3 regions of the Streptomyces sp. NPDC012510 genome follow, and region 3 is predicted to be linked to each of the others. Evidence: riboswitches for the same ligand, from Rfam matches in the RefSeq annotation. Region 3 holds a riboswitch; each other region holds the start of a gene.
What was found. A riboswitch is a leader RNA that binds a small molecule or an ion and turns the genes downstream of it on or off. The one in region 3 is predicted to bind cobalamin.
Positions count from the first base shown of each region.

Region 1: another riboswitch for cobalamin. It lies ahead of ACFY9I_RS25355 (cobalamin biosynthesis protein); the one in region 3 lies ahead of ACFY9I_RS30780 (energy-coupling factor ABC transporter permease).
Region 2: another riboswitch for cobalamin. It lies ahead of ACFY9I_RS18020 (prenyltransferase/squalene oxidase repeat-containing protein); the one in region 3 lies ahead of ACFY9I_RS30780 (energy-coupling factor ABC transporter permease).

Region 1 is NZ_JBIBEN010000014.1:61,146-66,228, reverse strand. Features, by position in the region: gene ACFY9I_RS25365 (putative cobaltochelatase) at 1-104, opposite strand, end outside; gene ACFY9I_RS25360 (cobyric acid synthase) at 511-2,043, opposite strand; gene ACFY9I_RS25355 (cobalamin biosynthesis protein) at 2,106-3,113, opposite strand; cobalamin riboswitch at 3,213-3,356, opposite strand; gene ACFY9I_RS25350 (hypothetical protein) at 3,951-4,172, opposite strand; gene ACFY9I_RS25345 (inorganic phosphate transporter) at 4,204-5,083, opposite strand, start outside.
Region 2 is NZ_JBIBEN010000008.1:326,025-331,107, forward strand. Features, by position in the region: gene ACFY9I_RS18005 (ATP-binding cassette domain-containing protein) at 1-485, opposite strand, end outside; gene ACFY9I_RS18010 (CbiQ family ECF transporter T component) at 482-1,720, opposite strand; gene ACFY9I_RS18015 (SCO2322 family protein) at 1,713-2,414, opposite strand; gene ACFY9I_RS18020 (prenyltransferase/squalene oxidase repeat-containing protein) at 2,411-3,778, opposite strand; cobalamin riboswitch at 3,894-4,028, opposite strand; gene ACFY9I_RS18025 (phosphotransferase) at 4,078-5,083, shown strand, end outside.
Region 3 is NZ_JBIBEN010000019.1:130,771-135,853, reverse strand. Features, by position in the region: gene ACFY9I_RS30790 (ABC transporter substrate-binding protein) at 1-848, opposite strand, end outside; gene ACFY9I_RS30785 (DUF1775 domain-containing protein) at 944-1,690, opposite strand; cobalamin riboswitch at 1,937-2,121, shown strand; gene ACFY9I_RS30780 (energy-coupling factor ABC transporter permease) at 2,151-2,858, shown strand; gene ACFY9I_RS30775 (energy-coupling factor ABC transporter substrate-binding protein) at 2,855-3,319, shown strand; gene cbiQ (cobalt ECF transporter T component CbiQ) at 3,326-4,075, shown strand; gene ACFY9I_RS30765 (ATP-binding cassette domain-containing protein) at 4,072-4,947, shown strand; gene ACFY9I_RS30760 (amidohydrolase family protein) at 4,929-5,083, opposite strand, start outside.

The DNA.
Region 1 (5,083 bases), on a different contig from region 3:
CGCACCAACACCCCGCCGACCGCGGGCGACACCGCGTTCAGCAACAGCGCCAGCCGCAGGTCGTCCTGACCGACGACGGCCGTGAACGGAAACGGGGTGGTCATGCGGCGATCACTCCTTCGTGTGCGTCGTGTGGGGCATGTGGGGCGTGTGGGGCGACTGGAGCGTCCGCCCTCGCGAGGGTCTCGTGGAGCCCGGGACGCCGGAGGCGGAGTCGCCGGCCGAGTCGTCCCTGCCCGCCGGTGCGGTGGTCGAGGCGTCGTGGTCTCTCGGCCTCGTCCCCCAGCGGGACCGTGGGCACGCCCCGGGTCTTCGACCGCGCGCGCCCGTCCTCGCGGGCCCGCACGCCACCCGGCAGCCGTCCGACGGCGCCGTCCGCGCCCTCGGTCGGACCGGGCGGCTCCCGCTCGACATCCACCCGGGTCGGATCCCCGCGCCGGTACGAGGCGCCACAAGCGGCCCTGGCCGACGGCGGATCCGTGTCGGCTGTGGCCGACGGCGGCACCCGGCTCATGCGGGCGCTCCCGGTGGAACGAAGGGCAGTCCCGCCGGCGCGCCCGACTCGATGAGCCGCCAGAGCGCGTCGGTGTCCGCGTGTTCCTCGATCAGATCGCCGAGCCGGTCCAACTGCTCCTCGCGCAGCGCCGCGAACGAGGTGTCGGCCGCCGGCACGAAACGGCGCCCGGCGGCGGCCGCCACCTCCCGCAGAAACGCCCGCCGGAACCCGTCCGACTCCAACGACCCGTGCCAGTGCGTACCCCAGGTCTGCCCGACGCGGCACCCGTCCAGGCTGTGTCCGTCGTCATCGGAGATGAACGCTTCACCGCCGACGACTTCGGCGACCCCGTGATGGATTTCGTACCCCTCGACCCGTTCCCCGAGGGCTTCCCCGACGGGCCGGGTGAGCGTCTTCTCCCGCGCGAACCGCACGCGGACGGGCAGGATTCCGAGCCCCTCGACATGCCCGCGCCGGCTCTCGACCTCGTCCTCGATGTGCTCGCCGAGGGCCTGGAACCCACCGCAGACGCCGAGGATCGGCCGCCCCTCGGCGGCCCTGCGCAGGAGGGCGTCGGCGAGGCCCCGCTCCCGCAGCCACTCCAGCGCCCGGACCGTGCCCCGGGTCCCGGGTATGACGACGAGGTCGGCGTCGGCCAACTCCTCGGCCCGGTCCACGAACCGCACGACGACACCCGGCTCGGCGGCGAGCGCGTCCACATCCGTGAAGTTGGACATCAGCGGAACCGCGCACACGGCGACCCGCAGCACGTCCTCCCCGACGGGCGGCGCGGCGTTCGACTCCCGGACCGTCCCCCGCAGGGACACCCGCAGTCCGTCCTCCTCGTCGATCCCGAGCCCGTGCCGGAAGGGCAGCACCCCGTACGTGTGGCGCCTGGTGAGCCCGTGCAGCATGTCGAGCCCCGGCTCCAGCAGGGAGACGTCCCCACGGAACTTGTTGACGAGGAATCCGGCGACCTGTGCCTGATCCTCGGCGGAGAGCAGCGCGACCGTCCCGAAGAACGACGCGAAGACGCCCCCTCGGTCGATGTCCCCGACGACGAGCACGGGAAGCTGGGCGTTGCGGGCGATTCCCATGTTGACGATGTCGGTCCGCCGAAGATTGATCTCGGCAGGACTGCCGGCCCCCTCACAGATCACCGCGTCATACGTGCCCCGCAACTCCGCGAGGCAGTCGAGCACGGTCCCGAGAAGCTTCTGCTGCCGCCCTCCGTGATACCCCCGCGCGCTCATCTCCCCCACGGGCTTCCCCAGCAGCACCACCTGACTGCTGCGCTCCCCACCGGGTTTGAGCAGCACCGGGTTCATGAGCGCGCTCGGCTCGACCCGACAGGCCTGGGCCTGCATGGCCTGGGCCCGCCCGATCTCGGCGCCCTCACTCGTCACGAACGAGTTCAGCGACATGTTCTGCGCCTTGAACGGCGCGACCTTCACACCCTGCCGCACCAACCACCGGCAGATCCCGGCGGTCACGACACTCTTCCCGGCGTCGGAGGTGGTCCCGGCGACGAGCAACCCACCGCCCAGGGCCCGACCACCACGCACGAGGCTTCCTCCCCCACCGCTCACGAGGCTTCCTTCCCCACCGCTCACGAATGCCGCTCCGACCGCTGGACGCGCGAGTGGGGGAGAGCCGGCACGGCCCCCGGCGCCGGGCGCCCTCCGACCCTGGCCCGCAACACGGACGCCCCCGCACCGACCCCCAACGCCAGCCAGCTCACCCGCCGGGACAACCGCACAGCCCGCTCGATGTCCGCGACCACCACCGCTCGCCCCTCCCCGTTCAGCACAGGCCGATGCTCCACCCGCCCCGCATAGGACAACGTGCCCCCCAACCGCACTCCGAGCGCCCCCGCGAACGACGCCTCCACCACTCCCGCGTTGGGACTGGGATGCTTCCCCGCATCGGCCCGCCAGGCCCGCACGGCCCCCCGAGCGTTCCGGCCGGCGGCAGCCGCCAGCACCGCCGTCAGCCGAGCCCCCGGCCACCCCGCCACGTCGTCCAGCCGCGCCGAGGCCCACCCGTAGCGGCGATACCGCCGCGACCTGTGTCCCACCATGGCGTCCAGCGTGTTGACGGCCCGGAACCCCACCAGCCCGGGCACTCCGCCCACGGCCCCCCACACGAGCGCTCCCACCACCGCGTCCGACGTGTTCTCGGCGACGGACTCGACCACGGCCCGTGCGATCCCGTCCCTGTCGAGTGCCTGGGGATCACGCCCACACAGATGAGGCAGCCGGGCCCGTGCCCCCTCGATGTCCCCGGCCTCCAGGAACCGCCCCACGGCCCGAGCCTCGCGCCCGAGTGAAGTCCCCCCGACGACGGCCCAGGTGGCGGCGGCGGTCAACGCGACAGAGGCCGCACGCGAGGGCCGTACGACGGACGAGGCCACGGCCCCGAGCGCCACGGCACCACCCGCGCACACGGCGGTGTGCAGTGCGCCCCACCCCCGGTGGTCCCGCCACAGCACCCGCTCCACGGCCCCGGCCGCCCGCCCGAACAAGGCGACCGGATGCCCCCGGCGAGGATCACCGAGCAGCAGGTCACCGAGGAGGCCGGCGGTGGCGCCGTACGCGAAAACGCGATCGGCACGCATCGGCTCAGCCGATCACAGGGTCGGGCAGGGACCGGAGGGCAAGACTCGACGGGCGGCCGCGCATGGCGATATGTCCTCACTCAGGGTGTCCACGCCCTGGTTCGACGAGACCGACGGCGAGAGTTCCTGGCTCCCGGGAAGGTTCTTCCCCGGTGACAGTGGCGGGACCGCGCCGGACTCGCACCGGCTTCCTCTCCTGCCGTCGTAGATGGCCCCGGCAGTCCACCACGCCCCTTCGAGAGCAGTCAACTTGCTGTTGACCTGCACAGCAGCGGTGTGCTGAGCCCCACACCGCTGACTTGTCGTCAGACGACGGTGTGGATCAGGAGGAGCCACTCCGGCGACGGGGCCGGCCCGGTGGAAGTGGCCGCCGAGGGCAGGCGTGCCCTGGCCCGTGACGCGAACGGGATCAGTGACGCACTGCTCGTCTTCCGCTACCCGGTGCGGTGGGGTCTTCCGGCCGTACTTGTGGACCCGGGAGCGGGTGGATCGTGAAGATCCGCTCGGGACGGGAGGTCGCACATCGAAGACCGGGCGAGGGAGACCGCCTCGGCGCTCCCGCGGCAGCCCGGCGTCTGCCCTGGCCGCTCTTCTCGTGGCGAGCGGTGAGGCGCGTGCTCAGGTCTGGCTGGTGGTGACCGTTCTCGGTGCCGCTCAGCCTGAGGAGGCCGCGCCCACGGCGCCGATCAGCGCCGAGCCGAGGGGGACGCGCCGCCGGGCGGAACGCCCCGTCCGGCTGTCCCACACGAACGAGACCCCCGTAGGCGCCACAAGACGTCTACGGGGGTCGTTGCGAAGCCGCCCATGTCGGCCCCGGAGGGCCGTGGGTTCTCGATGTCAGGTCATGATGAGGGAAATGCCGTACGCCACTGCCCCCGCGCACAGCGCGAAGCAGACGTACGCCCCTGTGGTCGCCGCCGCCACCGAGTCACCCCGGGTTGACGCCTCCTCCCGCTTGGAGAGGCCGACGATGCCCAGGGTGAAGAGGCCGACGAGGGCCACGGTGACCACGAGGCTGACTCCGAAGACGGAGCCGAGAGCTGCCCAGTCGATGTGCATGGTGGTGATCTTCCTCAGGAGGTCGCGGAGCTCAGACGGCGGGCGTGGGCGTGGACGAGTTCGCCGCGGCCGTGGTCTCGACGGCGGTCGCGGCCACGGGGGCCGGGACGGTAGCCGCCGGCTGCTCGGTCACGGGGCCGACCGGCGGCGGGGTCACCGCGGCGATGGCCGTGGTCACCACACCCGGGGGCTCCTCGGCGTGGTCGTTCACATTGGTGTGGTCGACCACCTCACGGCGCGAGATCAGCCAGATCGCGGCGCTGGAGGCGACGAGGAAGACTGCGACGGCGGCCGTGCCCCAGGTACCGAGGGCCGTCACCCACTCGGCGAGCGCGGCGACCAGCGCCGCGGCCGGCAGGGTCAGACCCCAGGCGACGAACATGCGGGTGGCGGTGGACCAGCGGACCACACCGCCCTTGCGGCCGAGGCCCGCGCCCATCACGGCACCGGAGACCGAGTGCGTGGTGGAGAGGGAGAAGCCGAGGTGCGAGGAGGCCAGGATGACCGTGGCCGCGCTGGTCTGGGCGGCGAAGCCCTGCTGCGGCTGGAGGTCGGTCAGGCCCTTGCCCATCGTGCGGATGATGCGCCAGCCGCCCAGGTAGGTGCCGAGCGCGATGGCCAGACCGGCGGAGACGATGACCCAGACCGGCGGGTCGGAGTCGGGCGCGAGGGCACCGCCGGCGACCAGGGCCAGGGTGATGATGCCCATGGTCTTCTGGGCGTCGTTCGTGCCGTGGGCCAGTGAGACCAGGCCCGCGGAGGCGATCTGACCGGCGCGGTAGCCCTTGCCGGAGGCCTTCTCGTTGGTGTGCCGCCCGAGCTTGTAGGTGAGCCGGGTGGCGAACATCGCCGCGACACCGGCGACCAGCGGGGCCGCGACGGCCGGGATCAGCACCTTGGTGACGAGCACG
Region 2 (5,083 bases), on a different contig from region 3:
ACGCGCGGGTGCGGCGTGAGGACGGACCCGATGGCGACCCTCTGCCGCTGGCCACCGGAGAGCGTGGCGATCGGACGGTCCCGGAGCCCGGCGAGCCCCAGCAGATCGAGCGTCTCCTCCACCCGGCGCCGCATGACATCCGGAGCGATCCCCAACGACTCCATCCCGTAGGCGAGTTCGTCCTCGACCGTGTCAGTGACGAAGTGCGCCAGCGGGTCCTGCCCCACCGTGCCCACCACATCGGCGAGTTCGCGCGGCTTGTGCGTACGGGTGTCCCGACCGGCCACCGTGACCCGCCCGCGCAGGGTGCCCCCGGTGAAGTGCGGCACCAGCCCGCTCACCGCCCCGAGCAGGGTGGACTTGCCAACACCCGACGGGCCGACCAGGAGCACCAGTTCACCTTCCGGGACCTCGAAGTCCACCCCATGGACGGTGGGTTCGGCCGCTCCGTCGTACGTCACGGAGACATCCTCGAAGCGGATCACGGGGTTTCCTTCTCAGGTGCGGCGGTGGTCGGCGCCGGTACGGCGAACGCCGGGAGCAGGCCCAGCAGGAGCGCGGCGGCGGGGCCGAGGGGGAGATCGGGGGCGGTGAGGGGGATGACGGTGGGGTGCAGGGCGGTGGCGTCGTACGCGGCAGCACAGACGACCATCAGCATGGCGACGGCCACCCCGGACCCGGCCACCAGCCACGCCCGTACGCCCCACACGTCCGGCCGGTAGCGGGTGCGCGGCGAGCGCCGGCCGCCCAGCCGCAGACCCGCCAGTGCGGCGGCGAGCCCGGTTGACAGTACGGGGAGGCCGTAGGAGCCGCCCTCGGCGGTCAGTACGCCGTACGTTCCGGCGCAGACGCCGAGCAGGCCGCCGAGGGTGAGCGCGGCGGTCGTACGGCGGACGGGGGCCGGGACCTCGGCGGTACGGCCGTATCCGCGCGCGTCCATCGAGGCGGCCAGCGCGACCGACCGCTCCAACGCGCCCTCCAGCACCGGAAGTCCGACGTGCAACAACCCCCGGATGCCCCGGTCCGGCCGTCCGCGCAGCCGTCGCGCGGCCCGCAACCGCTGTACGTCCGCGACCAGATGCGGTGCGAACGTCATCGCCACCACCACCGCCACGCCCGCCTCGTACAGGGCGCCGGGGAGGGACTTCAGGAGGCGGGCCGGGTTGGCCAGCGCGTTCGCCGCGCCGACGCAGATCAGCAGGGTCGCCAGCCGCAGTCCGTCGTACAGCGCGAACAGAAAACCCTCCGCCGTCACCCGGCCCCCGAGCCGTACTCCCTGCGCCCAGGCCGGGAGCGGCACCTCGGGCAGCGTGAACAGCGTGTGCGTTCCGGGGACGGGCGAGCCCAGCACGACGGCGAAGGCCAGCCGGACGATGAGCACGGCCAGGCCGAGCTTCACGAACGCGGTGTAGGACCGGGCCCAGGGGGCGTCGGTCCGATGGGTGGCCACGACATATCCGGCCACCGCGATGAGCAGGGCGAGGAGGAGGGGGTTGGTGGTACGGGACGCGGCCGTCGCCAACCCGAGGGCCCAGAGCCACCAGGCCAGGGGGTGGCACGAAGGTCCGTACCCGGGGGTGTTCGACCGCCCGCGACCGGGCGTGGTCGGCCGCCCGCGCCTGGACAGCGCGGACCGCCCGTCCTCAGGCGTGGTCGGCCGCCCGTCCTCAGGCGTGGTCGACCGCCCGTCCCCAGGCGTCGACCGTCCGTGCCTAGGCATGGTCGCGGCGCCGGGCCCGCCACACCGCTGCCGCGCCGAGCACGGCGACCACTCCCGCGCCGACGAACAACCCGACGGACGGGCCCCCTTCGTCGCCCGAGGCGGACCCGGGCGGCGCGCTCGACGCGTTCGAGGTCGGCTCGGCACCGGCGGTCCGGTCCGCGTCGACCGCCTCCCCGCACCCCTTCCCCGGATAGTCCGCGATGGCGCAGAGCAGCGCGTTCGTGTCGTACCGCAGCGGCTTCGCGACGGACGCCAACGCCTCGGCCGTCGTCGCGTCGTTCGGCACCCGCGCGCAGGCCGTACGCGGGGCCGGCGGTGTCTCCCCGGCCGGCGCGTCCGCCGCCGTGCCGAAGTCGATGACCAGCGCGACCCGCTTCTCCCCGTCCCGCGCGGCCGTGCCCCCGCAGACGACGTCGAAGTCGGCTGCCCCACGCGGCTTCGCCGCATCGGCCGAGTCCCGGCTGACAGCGAACCGGAACCCCTGTACGTCCCCGTCGGAGGGCCGCGCGGTGGAGGGCCCTTGGGTGGCGTACGCCCACGCCGAACCGTTCCGCTCCCAGAACGACCAGTAGCGGTAGGCGGCGGCCTCCGCCCGCGCCCCGCTCCCGAGCACGCAGGCGAGGACGAGCAGCGTGCCGCCCAGCAGGAGCGACACGGTCCTCGGTCGAGAGGGCTTCCGGTGGAAGATCATGTCTGCCGCCGCTTCCTGACGGCCCTCACCAGCTCGAACCCGACGAGAACGGCCACGGCGACGAGCCCGAGCCCGATCCCCCACCAGACGCCCGTGTCGAGGCCGTCGCCGCTGTCCTCTCCGGCGGCCGTGTCCTCGTTCGGTACGGAGGAGTAGTCGTCCACGTCGCGTGCGGGGCCGGTGTCCTTCAGGTGGGCGACCAGGTCGGCGCCGCCGAAGTCGCGGGGGTTCTCGCCGGAGGCGTGCGTGGCGAAGATGAGCTGGGCGTAGGCGGCGGGGCCGGACTTGGCCGCCCAAACGCCGTAGTTCTTCTCCAGCCAGGCGAGCGGCTTCCCGACCGCGTTCGTGTCCCCGGCGGCGGCGAGTGCGACGACCGCGTCGGCCGTGTTGCCGTGGTCGGGCTGATCCTCGGCGCCCGCGAGCGCGGACTTCAGGTATCCGTCGGAGGTCATGGCGCGGGAGAGATGGACGGCACCGTTGTGGGCGAGGTCCTTCGGGGCGTCACCCGCGACGCACTTCCCGAGGGACTCCGTGTCGGCGCCGCTGTCGTTGTCCGTCTTGGTCCCGCTGTCGGGTGCGAATCCCTCGCCCAGGCTGCCGAGCACGGCCGCGGCCGTGGCGTCGGCGTTCGCGGCGAGGCCGCCCTTCTTGTCCGGCTGATAGGCGAAGGCGCCACCGTCCTTCTCCCCGTCGTCGTCGCCGTCGTCGTCGCCGTCCCCGCAGGGGATGGCGAGGGCACGGAGCGCGTCGTAGGGCGACTTGCCGCTCTTCTCCTGCTTCTCGGGTGCGTCGCCCACGGCCGTCAGAGCGCCGATCACGACGGCCGTCGAATTCGCGTCGCTGGGCCCGCCGGGGGTGTAACCCCAGCCCCCGTCCTTGTTCTGGTTGTCCTTCAACCACCGCACCGCCCGCCCGGCCTCGGCATCACGCCCGCCGACGGCGGCGAGCGCCTGTGCCGCCGCGGCCGTGCTGTTCGTGTCGAGGGCCGTCTTGGCGTCGCACTCCGCCGTCGTGTCCGCCCGGTACGCCGCGAACGCCCCGCTCCCACACTGCTGGCCGACGAGCCAGTCCACGGCCCCGGCACCGGGCTTCTCCCCGACCGTGTCCAGCGCGAGCAGGGCGAGGGACTGCCGCCAGACACCGTCGTACGTGGGGTCGTTGGAGCCGTACAGGCCGGTGGGTATCGCCCGCGACGGCGAGACGGAGGGCGCGGTGGAGGACGCGTCGTCGACGGAGGTTGCGTCATCGGCGGAGGTCGCGTCGTCAGCGAAGGCGACCGGCGCGGAACCCGTACCGGGTCCCGTGCCCAGCCCGGCTGCGACGGCCAGTACGGCGACCAGCGGGGCACTGCGGCGGACATGCATGATCGGCGGCTGCCTCTCCCTGAGCGGGAGCCGGGCGGCACGGCGAAGCGCCGGGCGGCTCGGCTCCGTATTCCTCGACGGTGCCGTACACCGGCGGGCCGCCGGTGACGCGAGCCGGTCACGATGCGCACGGGGCAGTCCGACTCGCCGCCCCCTCACCGGGGTCGGCTCACGGTTGCGGGTCAGCGCCGGATTTGCACCGGCTTCCCCCCGTACGGGTGTGATGACGACCCGGCCACTCTACCTGCCGGTAGCCGAACGCCCGAGGGCCCGTCTGCGCGCCGGGATAGGTTCGGGCCATGCGTACGGGAAGACTGCTGGGGTCAGGGCGCACGGCCGACGTCTACGAACTCCACGACGACGAAGCCGAGTCCGGAACGGACGGGCGCGCCACCCTGGGCGTCGCCGCCCTACCCGAGGGCCCCGAGGGGCCCCTCGCCCGTGACGAATCCGACAGACCGGCCGGGCCTACCGTCCGCGACGAGGCCGACAGGCCTGGCGACTTGGGCGGTCGTAGAGACGCCGACGTGCCGGCCGGGCCGGCCGGGTCGGCGGGGTCGGCGGGGTCGGCCGGGTCGGCCGGTCATGGAGATCCTGGCGGGGCCGCAGGGTCGGCCGATCGTGACGAAGTCGGCAGGTCCGCCAGGTCCGTTGACCGTGGTGCGTCCGGCGGGTCCCGTGCGTCCGGCGGGTCCCGTGGGTCCGGCGGTCCCGTCCGCCGGGAGGGCGCCGACGAGTTCGGGCGACCCGCCGGTCCGGACGGTGTCGGCGGCGCATCCGGGGTCTGGGTGTTGCGGCGGTACCGGGACGGTTGGGGGGACGCGGCTGCCGAGGCCGAGGTCATGGAGTACGTGCGAGGCCATGGTTACCCGGTCCCGTGCGTACGGTCGGCGACCCGTGCGGAGATGGTGCTGGAGCGGCTGTCCGGCCCCACCATGCTGGAGGCCATCGCCACGGGCCGGCTCGACCCCGCGCGGTCCGGCGTAGTACTGGCCCGCCTCCTGCGCGACCTCCACGCCCTCCCGCCCCGCACGCACCGCGCGGCCTCACTCCCGCCCCCGGGTCCGGCACACCGCTCCCCTGCGCCCCGCATCCTCCACCTGGACCTGCACCCGGAGAACGTCATCCTCACGCCCGACGGCCCCCGGGTCATCGACTGGAGCAACAGCGAGGAGGGCCCACCCGGCCTGGACTGGGGTATCTCCGCGATGATCCTCGCCCAGGTCGCCGTCGACACCGCCGACCCCCGTGCGGACATGGCCCACGCCATCCTCGCCTCCCTCCTCACCCACCAGTCCGACGGCC
Region 3 (5,083 bases):
ACCTCGTTCTCGGTGGGGAGGGTGACGGTGCGGTAGTCGTAGGACTCCGCCTGGTAGGTCCTGCGGGCGCCGTCGTCCTTGAAGGTCGCGGCGAGGTTGGGCGGCAGGACCGCGCCGTCGAGGTCGCCGGAGCGCAGCCGGGTGGCGCGTACGTCGTCGTCGTCGATGACCGCCATGGTGAACTTCTTCACCTTCGGCGCACCGCCCCAGTAGGTGGGGTTGGCCTTGAAGGTGAGTTTCTCGCCCTTGCTCCAGGCGGAGAGGACGTACGGGCCGGTGCCGACCGGCTCGGTGTTGAAGGACCCGGAGTTGGGGTCCTGCTCGCGGGCGATGTGCTCGGGGACGATCGGCAGGACCGTGCGGCCGGCGAAGGGCGCGTAGGGGTACTTGAGGGTGAAGACGACCTTGTCGTCGCCGTCCGCCCGCACCTCCTTGACGGCGTCCAGTTCGCTGCGGGCGGTGTTGTTGGTCTTCGCGTCCAGGACGGTCCGGTACGTGAAGACCACATCGGCTGAGGTCAGGGGCTCGCCGTCGCTGAACTCCACGCCCTCGCGCAAGGTGTAGGTGTAGGTACGGCCGCCGTCGGCGACCTCCGGCAGCGCTTTCGCCAGCGCGGGTCTCAGCTCCAGATCGGCGTCCCGGGCGAGGAGACCGTCGAAGATCTTGGAGTTGCCGTCCTTGCCGTAGCCGAGGAGCGGGCTGAGGGTCTCCGGCTCGGACGCCACCCCGATCACGACGGCCTCGGCGGAGTCACCGCCGTCCGCGCCACCGCCCGGCGCCGAGCACGCGGTGACCCCGAGGGCCACCGCCGCCGCGACGGCGGCGCCTCGTATCGGTCGGGACGTCATGAGCCTCACACCCTTACTGCAGAAAACACGCTGTTGCATGTTAGTCGCAGTAAGGGCTACCCCTGGCAGCCGGGCGTCAGTCCCCGCCGGTTCCGTCAGGTGGTGCCGCTCCGGCGGCCGCGTCGGAACCACCACACTCCGGCACCCAGGGCGAGGACGGCCGCGCCGATGCCCAGGGGGACGGCGAGGGGGAGTCCGTCGTCGCCGTCGGTGCTGTCCGCCGCGGACTCCGCCGACGGTGCGGAGGCCCGCGTGCTCGGCTCGGACGAGGACGCGGCCGTCGAGGGCTCCTCCGAAGGGCTCGGGGCCGGGCTCACGGGCTTCGCGCCGGGGGCGGCGGCCTTCAGGTCCAGGCTGGGCGCGGGGTGACCATGGCCATGACCGTGGTCGTCCTCGCCGGCGTCGTCCAGCTCGATCCAGCGGTCCACCCTGCCGTCGCTGTAGGACTGCAGCGTCTTGAAGACCAGGGACTTCGCATCGGGCAACTGCCGTACCGTGACGACGTACTCGGCGTCCGCCCCCACGGCGAGCTTCTCCCCCGAGACGGTGTAGCCCCGGCCGGTGGAGGCGAACTTCCAGCCGTCCGGTCCCTTCTCGTAGGTGATGTCGGCCGGGGCGATTCCCTCGGGCAGGATCACCTCCAGCTTGGTGATGCCGGCGGAGGAGGACTCCGACTCCGCGGAGAAGGTGAGTTCGACGTTCTGGTCGAGGGCTCGGGCGCCCTCCGCCTCGACCTCGGCGTGGGCCGCGGCCGGTGCCGCGATGGCGACGGTGACCGCGAACGCGACGGCGGTGAGGACGCCGAGACGGCGCGTACTGGGTGCCAGAGTCGGGCGGTGCACGGCTAACTCCCTTGTGACGGCGGTGTGAAGAGTGCATTCAAGCGCAGGGCGAGGACCCCGGCCAAGGGTGACCAGGGCACACCGGGAGACCGGTCGCACCGGTGAAGTCGTCGCACCCGGGCAAGGCCGCCCGTTGCCCCGACAGTGTGTGCCGGGTGTGACTGAGGGGGTGTGCGGCGGGGTGTGTGCTGTTCACCACCGCTTTCGCGCCCTCGTCCCGCGCTTGTCAGCGCCCTTGTACGGGCACTACTGTCACCACGCCTTGGTGAACGGGAAATCCGGTGTGATGCCGGTGCGGCCCTCGCCACTGTGATCGGGAAGTCCGGCTCCGGCCCTCGCGGGCAGCCACTGGGTCCTTGTGACCCGGGAAGGCGGAGCACGGGCGGTGGTACCCGTGAGCCAGGAGACCGGCCAAGGCGCGTCAACCATCCACGAGGTGCTGGAGAGGGTCTGCTGAGCCATGCACATAGCCGAGGGTTTCCTTCCCCCGGCGCACGCGATCGCCTGGGGCGTAGCGTCCGCGCCGTTCGTCGTCCACGGAGTACGGTCACTCACCCGTGAGGTCAGGGAGCATCCCGAGAGCACACTGCTGCTCGGCGCCTCGGGGGCCTTCACGTTCGTCCTGTCCGCGCTGAAGCTGCCGTCGGTCACCGGGAGTTGTTCCCACCCCACCGGCACCGGGCTGGGCGCCATCCTGTTCCGGCCGCCGATCATGGCGGTGCTCGGCACCATCACCCTGCTCTTCCAGGCGCTGCTGCTCGCGCACGGCGGCCTGACCACGCTCGGCGCCAACGTCTTCTCGATGGCGATCGCCGGACCCTGGGCCGGTTACGGCCTCTACCGGCTGCTGCGGCGGTTCGACGTGCCTCTGATGGTCACGGTGTTCTTCGGCGCGTTCGTCGCCGACCTGGTCACCTACTGCGTCACCAGCGTCCAGCTGGCGCTGGCGTTCCCCGACCCGAGCAGCGGCTTCCCGGGCGCGCTCGGCAAGTTCGGCTCCATCTTCGCCGTCACCCAGATCCCGCTCGCGGTGAGCGAGGGTCTGCTCACCGTGCTGGTGATGCGTCTGCTGGTGCAGTCGAGCAAGGGCGAACTGACCCGGCTCGGTGTGCTCCTGGCGGGAAAGCCGAACCGGACCGAGACCGATGCCGAGGCGGTGGCCCGATGAACCGGAACACGAGGATCAACGTCCTGCTGCTGCTCGTGGTGGCCGCGCTCGCCGTCCTGCCGCTGGCCCTCGGCCTCGGCGACCACAAGGAGGAGCCCTTCGCGGGCGCCGACGGCGAGGCGGAGACGGCGATCACCGAGATCGAGCCGGACTACGAGCCGTGGTTCTCCCCGCTGTACGAGCCGCCCTCCGGCGAGATCGAGTCCGCCCTGTTCGCCCTCCAGGCCGCGCTGGGCGCGGGCGTCCTCGCGTACTACTTCGGGTTGCACCGGGGGCGACGGCAGGGCGAGGCACGCGCACGGGCGGGGTGGAACAGCGCCGAGGACGGCGGCGCGAGCCCGGCGGCCCCGTCGGACACGAAAGCCCCGGGGGCCCCGTCCGCCTCCTCGACCGCCGCACCCCGGGCGAGTGACGGGACATCACCGGATGGCTCCGGAGAATCCACCGCCGGACGGGGCTGACCCCTCGTGCTGCCGATCGACGCGGCGGCGCACAGCAGCCGCTGGCGCCGCCGCCATCCCGTGGACAAGGCCGTGCTGGGGCTCGGCCTCACGTTGCTCGCGATCTCCCTGCCGCCGTGGCCCGGCTCCGCCCTGGTGCTGCTGACCGCGCTCGCCGTGCTGCTGGGCCCGGCGGGCGTACCCGGCCGCCGACTGTGGCGCGCCTACCGGGTGCCGTTGGGGTTCTGTGTCACGGGGGCGCTGCCCCTGCTCGTCCAGGTCGGCGGGCCCGACGGGTTCGTCACCCTGGCCGAGGGCGGTCCGGTCCGCGCCAGTGAGCTGCTGCTGCGCACCTCCGCCGCGTCCCTCGGCGTCCTCCTGTTCGCCTTCACCACCCCGATGTCCGACCTGCTGCCCCGTCTGGTCAAGGCCGGGGTGCCCGCGCCGGTCGTGGACGTCGCCCTGGTCACGTACCGCATGAGCTTCCTGCTGCTGGACTCCGTGCGCCGGATCCGGGAGGCACAGGCGGCCCGTCTCGGGCACACCACACGGGCCGCCGCCTGGCGTTCGCTCGCCGGTCTCGGCGCCACCGCGTTCGTGCGGGCCTTCGACCGGGCGGCGCGGCTGCAGACCGGGCTCGCAGGACGGGGGTACGACGGCGCCCTGCACGTTCTGGTGCCCGAGGCCCGGGTCTCCGCCCGCTTCACCGCGGCCAGCGTCGCGCTCCTCGCGGCCGTGGCCGCTCTCACCTTCGTCCTGGAAAGGCCGCTGACATGAGCGAGCCCGTGCTGGTCTCCCTGCGGGGCGCGTCCTTCGCGTACGAGGACGGCCCGGCCGTGCTCAGCGACCTCGACTTCGAAGTGCCCGAGGGTCGCGCGCTCGCCCTGCTGGGCCGCAACGGCAGCGGTAAGACCACGCTGATGCGGCTGCTCAGCGGCGGACTGCGGCCCCGCACCGGCGAGTTGACGGTGGAGGGGCAGCCGGTCAGGTACGACCGCAAGGGCCTGACCCGGCTGCGTACGACCGTGCAACTGGTCGTGCAGGACCCCGACGACCAGCTCTTCGCGGCGTCCGTCGCACAGGACGTGTCGTTCGGGCCGCTGAACCTCGGGCTGCCCGACGAGCGGGTGCGGGCCCGGGTGGACGAGGCGCTCGCCGCCCTCGACATCACCGCGCTCGCCGACCGGCCCACCCATCTGCTCTCCTTCGGCCAGCGCAAGCGGACCGCCATCGCCGGGGCCGTCGCGATGCGACCGCGTGTCCTGATCCTCGACGAGCCGACCGCCGGGCTCGACCCCGACGGCCAGGAACGGCTCCTCGCCACCCTGGACGAGCTGCGCCGGTCCGGCACCACCGTCGTGATGGCCACCCACGACGTGGACCTCGCCCTGCGGTGGGCCGACGACGCGGCACTGCTCACCCCGTCCGGTGCGCGCACCGGCCCCGTGGCCACCATGCTCGCCCGCACGGACCTCCTGCAACAGGCGGGGCTGCGGCTGCCGTGGGGGGTCGCGGTGACTCACCTCCTGCGGGGACGGGGTCTGTTGAGCGAGGAGGAGCTCGGCCCCCGCAGCCCGGACGAGTTGGCCGCCCTGGCAGGGGCGGACACCGAAGCGGGTCTGCGGCTGCCTCAGATCCGCAGGCCGTAGACACGGACGGCGGTGCCCGCGAAGACCTCCCGCTGCTCGGCCGCGCTCAGTCCGGACATCAACGCCTCGGCCGCGCCGAGGACTCCGGCATAGTCGGAGGCGAGCCGGCAGACCGGCCAGTCCGAGCCGTACATCA